DNA from 3 places in the Paenibacillus sp. FSL K6-1318 genome. Region 1 is predicted to be linked to each of the others. Evidence: riboswitches for the same ligand, from Rfam matches in the RefSeq annotation. Region 1 holds a riboswitch; each other region holds the start of a gene.
The links. A riboswitch is a leader RNA that binds a small molecule or an ion and turns the genes downstream of it on or off. The one in region 1 is predicted to bind cobalamin.
Positions count from the first base shown of each region.

Region 1 (4,290 bases):
GCGCCACCAATGGCAGACAGAGGCACCAGCAATCGATAGTCAGGCCCCACAAGCAGCCGAAGCATATGCGGAATCACCAATCCAACGAAGCCAATAACACCGGATACGGAGACCGCTCCTGCCGTAAGAAGTGTTCCCACAGCAAGCACGGACAACTTCAGCCGATCGACGCCAACCCCGATATGCGCAGCTTGACGTTCTCCGAGCGCAAGAACATTCAAGGAACGTGCACGGCTCCAGAGAAAGATCAGCCCTAACAGAAAATACGGGAAAAGGATGGCCGTATACGACCACCCACGCAGAGCCAGACTTCCCATCGTCCAGTATATAATTTCATTAATGGTCTGTTTCGACATGGTCGACAGGAAGGAAACCACCGCTCCCAAGAAACTTTGCATCACTACACCAGCCAGAATCAGACTGTGTGTTGGTATTTTGCGCCCTTCACGAGCCAGGGACATAACAAACCACAAAGTTAGTACGCCCGTCAAAAAAGCTACCAATGGCAACGTCCAGATTCCGATCAGTGCATACTGCAATCCGAAGAAAATCAGGAAGGCTGCACCCACCGAAGCACCAGATGATACGCCCAGAGTGAACGGGTCTGCCAGCGGGTTCCGAAGAACCCCCTGGAATCCCGCACCGGCAATCGCCAGCGATGCGCCCACGAGCACAGCAAGCAGTACTCGTGGAAATCTGACTTTCCAGATAATCTGTTCGGCTGCTGCACTCCAGTCCGGCGTGATCCAGTCTCCGACCCATGGCAAGTGATGAAGCAGAATACCTGCAATGTCACGAATAGGCAAGGAAACCGAACCGATGCCCGTGCAGATGAGCACGGTTAACACAAGCAGCGCGATCCCTGCCGATGCGTACACGGCCAGTTTTTTACTCATTGGAACAGGTCAGGATAGATCGCTTTGGCTACTTCTTTCAGACCTTCGGTTACACGTGGGCCTGGACGGCTGAGCAGATTGGCATCTAGGCCGATGACTGCATCGTTCTTCACAGCCGTGATTTGATCCCAGCCACTGCGAGCTTTAATGATCTGATCCAGTGTTTTGGAGTTCTCATCAATCACATCGTTGGCATACAGAATCACATCCGGGTTGGAGGCAATTACGTTCTCTTCATTAATTTCATACCAGCCCTCTTTGTCCGAAGCAATATTGCTACCACCGGCTACAGTAATGAGTTCATCCATAAATTCGCCTTTACCCACAGTCCAGCCTGGGGAGAATTCAACGTATACATTTTTCTTCTCTTCCGGTTTAACTGCCTTCACTGCTTCAGTTACATCCGTCACATCCTGTTTCATCTGTGTGATGATCTCCTGAGCTTTTTCTTGATGATCCGTGATTTTACCGAATGTTTCAATATTGTTCATCACATCATCGATGGACTTTGGATCCGTTTTGAAAATGGTAATGCCCAGTTCACGCAGTTTCTTCACTGCATCTTCGCTCATGGAGATACCTGTGAATACAATATCAGCTTCAGCCGCAATGATGGACTCTTCATTTGGCTTGGTTACACCACCCATTTTCGCTTTGGTTGTTGCCGCTTCAGGATAATCATCATAGTCGGATACCCCTACAATCTGCTCGTCCAATCCAAGTGCGAATAGTGTTTCGGTCTCAGCTGGAGACACAGATACGATTTTGGCTGGTGCCTTTTCAAATGTGAACGACTCACCCGTTGCATCGGTAACGGTAAGTGGATATTGTGTTTTGAGATCCGTCTGCGCCTGGCCCTGGGACTGCTCCTGTGCCGGTTGTTGTGAGGTACCTGTACCCTCGTTCGTTGTTGCATTGCCACATCCGGCCAAAGCCAGTGCCAGTGCCGCTGCACTCAGCAGAGACGCTACGCTTTTCCAATTTTTGAAATTCATTCTGTTATTCTCCCCTTCTCTATTTGTACTATTTTGTTGCATCGTGCTCGAACTTCTACTACCCATGCCTTGGTGTTCCTATACAAGTTAAACCCATCCATGTTACACAAGCCCACTCCGATTGCAGTACCATCTTCCGATGTAGCTTTCTTGTAGAAAGCTTTAAGCGAACACTTCGTTTCTTCAGATCGGTTCTGCACTCTTCGTTAACGTGTAAATGTCTGGTTCATCTTATATGAACAATAAAAAATCCCTAATCCTTACGTCTAGGATCAGGGATGACGTCTCGCATATGGCGATATGGCATGTTCAACGTATTGTTGTGCATGCACATAGAACTGCCCGAAACGCTGTCCTTTCCTCGAAGGAACACCGGTTTGAACGTCCAGGGCAGGTAACCTGACTTACAGGAATTGTTCCTGATTTACAGTGGCGGGACCGTGCCGGACTTGCACCGGCTTCCCTATTTCACCCGTATGCCATCCATGACTGGATATAGCCATGAACCATTACTGCATGCACGCGGGACCCTTGGTCGCTGATATGGATTAACCCATTCAAGTGAGCCATCTGCATTCATGTTCAGGCATTATCGCCTGTCACACGTAACTGCAGGTGCTGATGTCACACTTCTGTTGTGATTATAGGTTATATTGCACATCCTTACAACCCGATTCCCGGAAAAGTCACCCTCGTGCCAACCCACTGATCTCTATGTTGTTCCAGCCGCACCTGTATCGCTTGCCCCGGAATCACCTGCGTATCCCAGAATTCCAGATTGGCAATGAGACGAGATAATACATACCGGATTACACCGCCGTGGGTGACCACAATAATGGTGGGCACGCCTGACTCAAGAGAGAGCATGGACGGACAATCCGACCCTATGCACTCTTGCAGAAATGAATCGATACGTGCAGTGAACGAATGCCATGACTCCCCCTCGGGCGGGGTGACGTCCTGCGGAGCATCGATCCAGTCCCGGTACTGTTGGTTATCCTTGAGTTGATCATACGTCGACCCTTCCCATTGACCAAAATCGACCTCTCGCAAACGCGGGTCCAGCTTGACCTGTCCCAATGGATAAGGCCCGATTATTGCCAGCGTCTGCTGACAACGGAGCAGATCACTGCAGTATACCGAGTCCCACGAGACGTTGCTCAATTGCTCGCGTAGCGAAGCCAGTTCTCTTTCTGCATCCGGCAGCAAAGCGATATCGGTATGCCCCAAATATTTTTTTTCCACATTCCATGCGGTTGTGCCATGACGTACAAACAGGATATTTCGTTGCTGTGATCCATTCTGCCCTGCAGTTACTTCCATAACAACGTACCTCCAGCGAGCCATATTCCGAGCGTTACCAGTGTACACAGGATTACAAAAGAACCCGCTGACCAGAACATGAGACGTGTCGTTCGCACAATATCCTCTGCTGCCATCGGACGTGTTGCCTCACCCATATAGGCACGAAAAGAAGCTACGCCATGGTACACATTATGTCCACCAAGTCTGATCCCCAGTGCTCCGGCCACCGCCGATTCAGGAAAACCGCTATTCGGACTTGGATGCAATCTGGCATCCCGGGTCACCATACGTGCTGCGCCTTTCGCATCCAGTTTCATGACCCATGCGCCTACGATCAGCAGGATGGCGGTGAGCCGTGCGGGAATCCAGTTTGCCCAATCGTCCAAACGGGCGGAAGCCCAGCCGAGATGCAAGTACTTCTCATTTTTATAACCAACCATGGAATCCAATGTATTCACGGCACGATAGGCCATCGCAAGTGGTGCGCCACCTATTAACGCATAGAACAAAGGGGACACGATGGCATCCACAATATTCTCCGCTACCGTCTCCACCGTTCCTCGCACGACCTCCGGTTCATCCAGATGAGCTGTATCACGTCCAACAATCATGCCAAGTGAACGTCTTGCAGTAGGCCAATCCTTCTGAATCAGATGGTGATATACCTCCATGCCTGCATCCTTCAACCCTTTGGAAGCAATTGTGGTCGCAATAAGCACTACCTCAGCCACTGCTGCTACGACGGGATGAATGAGACCCACCACATATACGAACCCCCAGGTAATTACAAACGCCCCACCTGCAATCAGCAGCGGAAATAATAAACCAGCCCTCTTCAGCCCGGAATCCGTGCTCACATGGGAACGAATGCTACGCTCTAGCGCAGAGATTGCCTTCCCCATGCCGATCACCGGATGAGGAATCCAACGCGGATCACCGATGCATCGATCAAGTATGTATGCCCCTATAATAATCCAGGCACCTGCCATTCCCGTCCAGAACGGCCAGGAGGCCAGTTGCCCTATCTGAAATGTCATTTCACCCTGTTCCTCTCTTTCCACTGCTATCCCGCTTGCAGGCTTTCCGTGATCGTG
Region 1 is NZ_CP150270.1:1,624,434-1,628,723, reverse strand. Features, by position in the region: gene NYE45_RS07095 (iron chelate uptake ABC transporter family permease subunit) at 1-896, opposite strand, end outside; gene NYE45_RS07090 (ABC transporter substrate-binding protein) at 893-1,891, opposite strand; cobalamin riboswitch at 2,263-2,410, opposite strand; gene NYE45_RS07085 (histidine phosphatase family protein) at 2,555-3,214, opposite strand; gene cbiB (adenosylcobinamide-phosphate synthase CbiB) at 3,205-4,185, opposite strand; gene NYE45_RS07075 (adenosylcobinamide amidohydrolase) at 4,260-4,290, opposite strand, start outside.

Region 2 (4,290 bases), 2.2 Mb from region 1:
AGCATAACCTTGCTGGAGACGACACCGATCTCAATTGTGGTATTGTCACTTATGATTATGGCGGTATTTATCGTCAGAGGTGGGCTGGGCTCGTTGATCGGGATGGCAGAACTGTATGTTACCCTGTTCCTGTTGAATTCTGTAATTGTGCCTTTCATGCTGATTCAGCAAGTGAATATGGATAATCTGATGCCCTACTTTCATGTCGATCCGGCGGGTGTGGGTAAAGGGAGCTGGTACATATTTTCTTTTTATGGCGAGATGATCGCATTGCCTTTCGTCGTCAAGGGCAGTGATTTTCGCTTCAAGCCTGTGTTCTGGGGGATGATTATTTCCGGATTGCTGATGATGCTGATCATGGTGGAAACCATCACGTCGATTGGTGTGCCGATCGCCTCCAGACTGGTATACCCTTCGTATGAACTGGCAAGGCAGTTGCAAATCAGTGACTTTCTGGACCGGTTTGACCTGGCGCTGGCAGCGGCAACCTTGCCTACCATGATTACGAAAATTGCATTTGATCTGTATTTTGTCTGCTGGGGATTGAAGCGAATGATCCCGAACGTATCGGGAAAGGTCATGACAGGTCCAGTCGCGCTGGTGGGTTTTGTCTGTGCCTTCTGGTTTTTCAGAAACGCAATTCAGCTCTATCGATTTACTCGGGAATGGACATGGATCGCCATTGTATTTGAAGTGCTGTTCCCTCTCGTGCTGTTTCTATTCCTTCGTCCTCGCAAAAAGAAGGCACAAGAATCGAAAGATTCCATGAAGGACGTGGAGAAAGGACGGAAGGATTCTCACGGTGGAGAACTCCAGCCTTCCTGATACATTCCATCAAAAATCGTTATAGATGAACGGGCAAAAAGAGGGGAAGTGCAGTTTCCCTTCACAGAAGTACCCTGTATACTGTAGTCAGACTGAGATGAACATTCGGCTGAACTAACGGGGGGAACATGAATGGCTCAACATTTGGCAGGTGTACGTGTAGCATTGACAGGACCACGAAAATCGAAAGAAATGTCCTTACTGGTTGAAAAAATGGGTGGAATCCCGCTTGTGCGACCGGCACAGGGAACGGTATTTCTGGATGACCGGAATATCAGGGACGGGCTGGTATCCTGGATCTCGGACCCGCCGGACTGGGCGGTATTGACCACGGGCATGGGATTGGACGCGTTGTTTGAGATGGCCGAGGATATGGAAGTGGCGGGAAAATTACTGGATGCATTGTCGGAATCGCCGATTGCAGCCAGAGGGTACAAGACAGTAAATGCACTCAGAAAGCGCAAGTTAACGCCGCTGGTACGGGATGATGATGGTAGTACGGACGGGCTCATTCGTGAGTTTGCATCCCATGATCTTAAGGGTAAAAAGGTCATGTTGCAGCTTCATGGGGAGACAGCTCCCAAGCTTGTAGCCTGGTTGGAAGAACAAGGGGCGATCGTTCGTCAAGTGCTCCCTTATCGCCATGTACCGCCGGAAGTGGCAGAGCTGGAACAACTTTTGAATGAGATTATACAGCGTGAGGTTGATGCAGTTGCCTTCACGAGTGGACCTCAGGTCCGATTTCTGACCGAATATGCGGCATCGCAGGACAAGCTTGAACCGATGCTCGCAGCCTTCAGACAAGGTGTAATCCCTGCCTCTGTAGGGAAAGTCACAGCAAACTCCATGCGTGAAGAGGGCATTGAGGCGCTGGTCATTCCAGAGGAAGAGAAGATGGGCGCACTCATCGTTGAACTCGGACGTTACTTTGCGGCGGGTCATATGGACAAGATCCGTGGCCTGCAATAACAGTTGATCAATGTGTATTAACGTGCATTCAATCCTAAGGTAGTTGGATGATTTAAAACGAATCGTATATGTATATGTTACTCCTGGTTCTGATCCGATTTCTGGATCAGGACTTTTTTCTGTTTTGTCTGAAAATAGAAGATTGGACAAGTATCATAAGCATGGACATTATTTCCTGAGCGGTGTTATTATGAAAACAATATTGAATGAAAACAAGCAAGGTGCTCTTGCGTGCAGCAAGAGGTAACAGGGAATCGGGTGAAAGTCCCGAGCGGTCCCGCCACTGTAATGGTGAAGCCCTTTTTGATCCAAGTCACTCGCAAAAAGCCGGGGAAGACAGAAAAGGAAGCTGATGATCCAAAGCCAGGAGACCTACCTTGCATGTGTCACCGAACCCTTCGCGGAAAGGAATGGTGTACGAAGAATCAGGAATTGGGCGAACAAGCGGTTCGCCCGGCTGGCCCCCTTGGCCACATAGTCACAGGATTACCCTCCGGGAGTCTGGGACTGTGTTCTTGAGTGTACGTACATGCGTATCCCATCCGTTATAAGGATGGGATTTTTTTGTTTTTTACATGAAAGTTATATCCCTATGATCTTTAGTTTTGTGTTGGGAAGTTAAAGGTTGAGGAATAGATCAGTTTGATCATACAGGTAGTTTATAAGAGCTAGGTTCGATGCTCTGAGTCAACGGAGCTGACGAATTGAACATGCAGTACAGTTTGGGGAGAAGGTCGGCATTGCCGCCCTTCTTCACTGTTTAATCCGTACGACAAGTGTGATGGAGGAGGAGAAGCAATGCAAGGTCAAGGCAAGCTGCTGATTATCGGGTTCGGTCCGGGAGCGATGGAACATATCACGAAGCGGGCACTCGAGGCACTTCAGGAGAGCGAGGTTATTATCGGATACAACACTTATGTGGATCTTATCCGACCTCTATTGAACGGGCAAGCGATTGTACGCACGGGCATGACGGAGGAAGTAAGCCGTGCACAAGAGGCGGTCCGACAGGCGGAGATGGGTAAAGTTGTTGCCGTAATCTCCAGTGGTGACGCAGGTGTATATGGCATGGCAGGTCTGGTGTACGAGGTGCTGATGGAGCAAGGCTGGAAGCCGGATACCGGTGTCGCCGTGGAAGTTATTCCGGGCGTATCGGCCATTCAGTCTTGTGCTTCACTGCTGGGTGCCCCCGTCATGCATGATGCATGTACGATCAGCCTTAGTGACCACCTTACACCGTGGGAGACGATTATCCGCAGGGTCGAAGCCGCAGCGTCAGCTGATTTTGTCATTGCTCTGTACAATCCACGCAGTGGACGGCGTACACGGCAGATCGTGGAGACGCAGGAAATGATCCTGCGTTATCGTGATCCACAGACCCCGGTTGGTCTGGTGAAAAGCGCTTATCGTGAGCGTCAGGACGTTGTCATGACCACTCTGGAGGATATGCTGAATCATGATATCGGCATGCTGACGACGGTGATTATCGGCAACTCCTCGACCATGATGTACGAAGGACTCATGGTCACACCGCGTGGGTATCAGCGGAAATACACGCTGAACACCGCGGAACAGTCGCTCAGACCTCATGAGCGACTGCGCACGGAAGCCGAGCCATGGTCGCTCGGCGCAAGGGAAGCCCGCGCTGCCGCCTCCGGCGAGGCAGCGGGCGAGAGCGTGGCCAGCGATGCAGCGGCCGCGCAGCCACAGGCGGAGCCAGCCCTGCGTGGCGCAAGCGCCGGAGCGGGCACGGCCCCGCAAGGGCAGCCGCCCGCTGGCGCCGGGGCTGCTGCCGCTATGCCTGCGGCAAGCCCGGCGAGCAGCGCTGGCGGCACCGCCGTGCTTGCCGGCGAGCGACCTGCGCCCGTTGCGGCAGAGGCCGCTCCGGGCCGAGTCGCCGAAGCGCCACGCGCCGGGGCAGCTGCGCTCGCCGCCGAGGCGCTGACGCGGCTCGCGGCAGGCGGTGCGCTCGCGGGCGAATCGGCGAGCCGCTGGCTAGATGCAGCAGCGCCGAGCGGAGCGGCAAGTGCACCGCAGGCCGCGACCGCAACAGCGGTACGCACTGCGCCCGAGCCTGGGCGCAAGGCGCCGCTGTTCGAAGTTGGCGTCTCGCCCGGCGTGGGCAACAAAAAATTCACCGCAGCCCAGATGGCGCTGCTGGCGCAGTGCGCAAGTGAAGACGGTGAGCTGGAGTACACGCCGGAGCACCAGATTATTTTGAGAGTGCCGACGTTTGAACCGGACTCGTTGGTTGAAGAGCTGCGTGCAGCGAATTTTATCGTTGTGCCGATCGGCGATGTCATCAAGGTGAAGGCCTGTGACTTCTGCAACATGGAGAAGGACGATGCTGTACCGATGGCTAACCATTTACAAGCCGTGATTGGCGGACTGGGTGCACCCAAAGAAACGAGTGTGGCGCTGAATGGCTGTGGTATGGCATGTTACGGGGCAGTGCTGGAGGATATCGGTATCGTGTATCGCAAAGGTGCATATGAC
Region 2 is NZ_CP150270.1:6,247,193-6,251,482, reverse strand. Features, by position in the region: gene NYE45_RS27985 (endospore germination permease) at 1-825, shown strand, start outside; gene NYE45_RS27980 (uroporphyrinogen-III synthase) at 958-1,794, shown strand; cobalamin riboswitch at 1,997-2,189, shown strand; gene cobJ (precorrin-3B C(17)-methyltransferase) at 2,593-4,290, shown strand, end outside.
Region 2: it holds a riboswitch for cobalamin, as region 1 does, so the genes downstream of both, cobJ (precorrin-3B C(17)-methyltransferase) here and NYE45_RS07090 (ABC transporter substrate-binding protein) in region 1, are expected to answer to the same signal.

Region 3 (4,290 bases), 1.4 Mb from region 1:
GGTGGCTGCGCGCCAAGCCCGAGAAACGACAACCCCGAGATGGACAGCATCATACCACCCACATCCATCATCGCCATGACGATGAGTGGAGACATCATATTGGGCAGGATCGTCCTGCCGATGATCTGGATCTTACGTGCTCCGCTGAAAGCAGCGGCAGCGACATATTCCTTTTGTTGAAGGGAAATCACCAGGCTTCTGGCCATCCGTGCATACTTCGCCCACCAGACAACCGACAGTGCCAGTACCGTATTGAACAATCCCGGCCCAAGCATGCCCACCACAGCGATCGCAAAAATAAGGCCCGGAAATGCCATTAATGTATCAGACAACCGCATAAGCACCGTATCCGTCAGACCCCGAGCGAAACCGGCGATAACCCCAATCGCTACACCTAGTACGAACACAATGCTAATCATCATAAAGGTAAGCAGCAGCGAGGTTCTTGCCCCGTAAAGAAGGCGGGATAATACACAGCGGCCAAGCTGATCGGTTCCGAGCGGATATTCGGCGCTGGATGGCTGCAACACTTTGGCAAAGTTCGTTGCAAGTGGATCGTGTGGTGCGAGGAATGGCGCAACCATAGCGAGAATAATCCAGAAGACGGTCAGAGACAGCAGGAATGTGAACCAGCGATTTTGCAGTAATACAAGTCTGAAGGCTCTCATCTATACATCCACATCCAGTCGGATTCGAGGATCACGAAGATGTGTCCATACGTCAACCAGCAGATTCAGCGTGACATATATGATCGCCATCCAGATGACATACCCCTGAATGAGAGGATAATCCCTTGTAAAAATGGCATCCACCGCCATCTGGCCAACACCCGGCCACACAAATAAACTTTCCACAATCGCTGCACCACCTAACAAAGCACCTGTCGTCATGCCCATAAGGGTAACGATCGGCAGCAGAGCATTAGGGAGAATATGACGTAAAATAATGATCGACTCCTTCACACCTCTGGATCTTGCTCCGATCACATAGTTCTGGCTTGTCTCCTCAAGCAGGACCGTACGAATCTGTCTGCTGTACTGGGCAACAAGTGGAATCGCGAGTGTACATGCGGGCAGAATCAGACTGTTCCAGCCGGAATTGCCCATCACTGGTAGCAGCTTCAGCTGTACACCGAAGACCAACATGAGCAACATACCCAACCAGAAGCTGGGCATCGATAATCCGGCAAAAGAGAATAAACGAATAACATAATCAAGCCATTTGTTGCGGTACACAGCCGACAGCATTCCCAGTGGAAAGGAGACCAGAATAACCAGAAGCATGGCGCTTCCTGTCAGCCAAAGCGTTGCCGGGAGCCGCGCCATGAGCACATCCAGTACTGGACGATTGTATTTATATGACGTACCGAAGTCTCCGGTCACCACCTGTCCCAGCCATGTCCCATATCGATAGAGAAAGGGTTGGTCCAATCCAAGCTCTGACCTCACCTGCCTGACCAGCTCATCCGATGGCGTTACACCTGTAGACATGAGCATAAGTCTGGCTGGATCTCCAGGAGACAGATAGGTTAGCAGGAATGTCAGGAACGTGATGCCGAACAATACGGCTACCAGTTGTACTAATCGTTTAACGATATATCTGCTCAAGTGCTCAAACGCCCTTCCCCAAAACTTTATGTATGTGCCATGATGTCCTCCTACATATCAAAAAAAGCGTCCCTCTCCGTGTTACTGGATGAGGACGCCTTAAATAAACAGATTTTCAGAAAAAATCATGCTCTCTAAACACCTTCCTATCTCCCGTAGGGTACTACTGTGTTTGTTAAACCTGGCAGGTCTCCTGGCTCCAGAATCATCGTCACTTGTAGCTCCTTCCCGGTCTAAACCAGTGGATTTATCGCTACCTGACTCCTCTGTTACAGTGGCGGGACCGCGCCGGTATTACACCGGACTTCCCTATTAAGCTTCCACCCTGACGGGCAAAGCACCAAGTTCCACATATTCAATTACACTTCTGTATCAGTATAGCGGGACAACGATTAATGATCAAAACTTTTCTTTTAAATTTGAAGCAATAGGTGCATCTAATCGCGAATTCTCGAACCCTTTGGTGATACACCCGTCACTCGCTTGAACATCTTCGAAAATAGTAATGGGTCCGTATAACCCACCGAGTGGGCTACTTCACTAACAGAAAGTCCGGGGTTTTGAAGAAGTTCGGCAGCACGATTCATTCGATACTCCAGAAAAAAGGACTGTAGCGACTTGCCATAGCGCTCCTTGAACAACCCGGACAGATATGTGCGATCCAGTCCAACAGCGTGGGCAATATCCAGAATGGAGGTTCGCTGGCTGTACCTGTTCTCCATAAACTGAACTGCCTGCCGGATGTACGTCTCTTTGCTCGAAAGGAGCTGTCCTATTTCCTCCTCCACAGGAGATGAAGAGATTAATTCTGCCATCAAGCGGTACAAGAGACTCTGGTTCATCACATCACCTCCCGGACGTGTGGAAGCCTGAACCATCTCCGTATACAAGTGTTCCATCGTACTCGTATCATGGGCATCGTATACCGGTCGCTCCGGACTTAACTGGGCACGTTGCATGAATGCTTTGGCTTGTACACCCTTGAATCCAAACCACGAATACGTCCAGGGCTCCTTCGGATCTGCCTCATAATGAATAAGTGTATCTGGAAGAATCACAAAGCCCTGTCCCTGAGTGAGCTTGTACTCCCGATCCCCCATGTACACAGTGCCCCGTCCTTCATGGATGTAATGCACAACATAGGAATCACGTACACCCGGTCCCCAATAATGTGCAGGATCACACGCCTCCCACCCGAAAAACAACAAAACCAGCTCCATCTGTGTCCAGCCCGTGGGAACCACATTCATCTCAATTGGACTCACGCTATGCCTCACTCCTTACTTCCTTTCGCGGATTACTATCTGTATACCTAATTAAATTATAACAGCTAAAGTGGATAAATATTAGTTGAAAGCGGGAACAAAAATGGGATTATGCCATGTTTGAAAGGGGTTGAGCCATAGTTATATGAGCCGGATCGGCCTATAGTTGGGGTACAACATTTTTCAGGGAGGCTGAACTTAAGATGAACAAAATTACGTTTCTCGGTGCAGGAAGCACCGTCTTTGTTAAAAATGTATTGGGTGATGTCATGATGACCGAAGCACTGCAGGATTTTGAACTGGCATTGTTTGATATCGATGCTGAACGTTTGAGCGATTCCGAGCGTTTGCTGACCAGTCTGGCCCGTTCAATTGGAAGTCGTTGTGTCATTAACGTATATCATGACCGCAAAGAAGCGCTGCGCGGAGCCAAATATGTTATCAACGCCATTCAAGTCGGTGGATATGATCCATGTACCATTACGGACTTCGAGATTCCGAAGAAATACGGACTGCGTCAAACGATTGCAGATACACTCGGCATCGGCGGAATTTTCCGTAACTTGCGGACGATTCCGGTCATGTTGGATTTTGCCCGGGATATGCAGGAAGTATGTCCGGATGCCTGGTTCCTGAACTACACCAACCCGATGGCTGTGCTTACCAACGTCATGAACGTGCATGGTGGGATCAAAACCGTAGGATTGTGTCATAGTGTGCAGGTATGTGTGCCGCATCTATTTGATGCACTGGGGATCGATCAGACAGGTGTGGTGGCCAAAATTGCAGGCATCAACCACATGGCGTGGTTGCTCGAAGTTACAAAAGACGGGCAGGATCTGTACCCCGAGATTAAACGTCTGGCGAAGGAAAAACAGAAGGAACAGCATGACGACATGGTTCGTTTTGAGCTGATGCAGCGCTTTGGCTATTATGTAACGGAATCCTCCGAACACAATGCCGAGTACCACCCATACTTCATCAAACGGAATTACCCGGAGCTAATCGAACGCTTCAACATTCCACTGGATGAGTATCCACGCCGCTGTGTGAACCAGATTGAAGGCTGGAAAGAGATGCGTACCAAGCTGTTTGCCAGCGAAAATATTGAACATACCCGTAGTCGGGAATACGCATCGCATATTATGGAGGCTATGGAGACGAACCAACCTTACAAAATTGGCGGCAACGTCATGAACAACGGACTGATTACGAACCTGCCGCGCGAGGCATGTGTCGAGGTACCTTGTCTGGTCGATGGATCAGGGATCAGCCCTACGTACATTGGTGACCTGCCTCCACAACTCGCGGCATTGAACCGGACCAACATCAATACGCAACTGCTGACGATTGAAGCGGCAATTACCGGCAAAAAAGAACATATCTATCACGCCGCTATGCTTGATCCACACACAGCT
Region 3 is NZ_CP150270.1:269,420-273,709, reverse strand. Features, by position in the region: gene nikC (nickel transporter permease) at 1-668, opposite strand, end outside; gene nikB (nickel ABC transporter permease) at 669-1,607, opposite strand; cobalamin riboswitch at 1,773-1,967, opposite strand; gene NYE45_RS01250 (AraC family transcriptional regulator) at 2,045-2,872, opposite strand; gene NYE45_RS01245 (alpha-glucosidase/alpha-galactosidase) at 3,076-4,290, shown strand, end outside.
Region 3: it holds a riboswitch for cobalamin, as region 1 does, so the genes downstream of both, nikB (nickel ABC transporter permease) here and NYE45_RS07090 (ABC transporter substrate-binding protein) in region 1, are expected to answer to the same signal.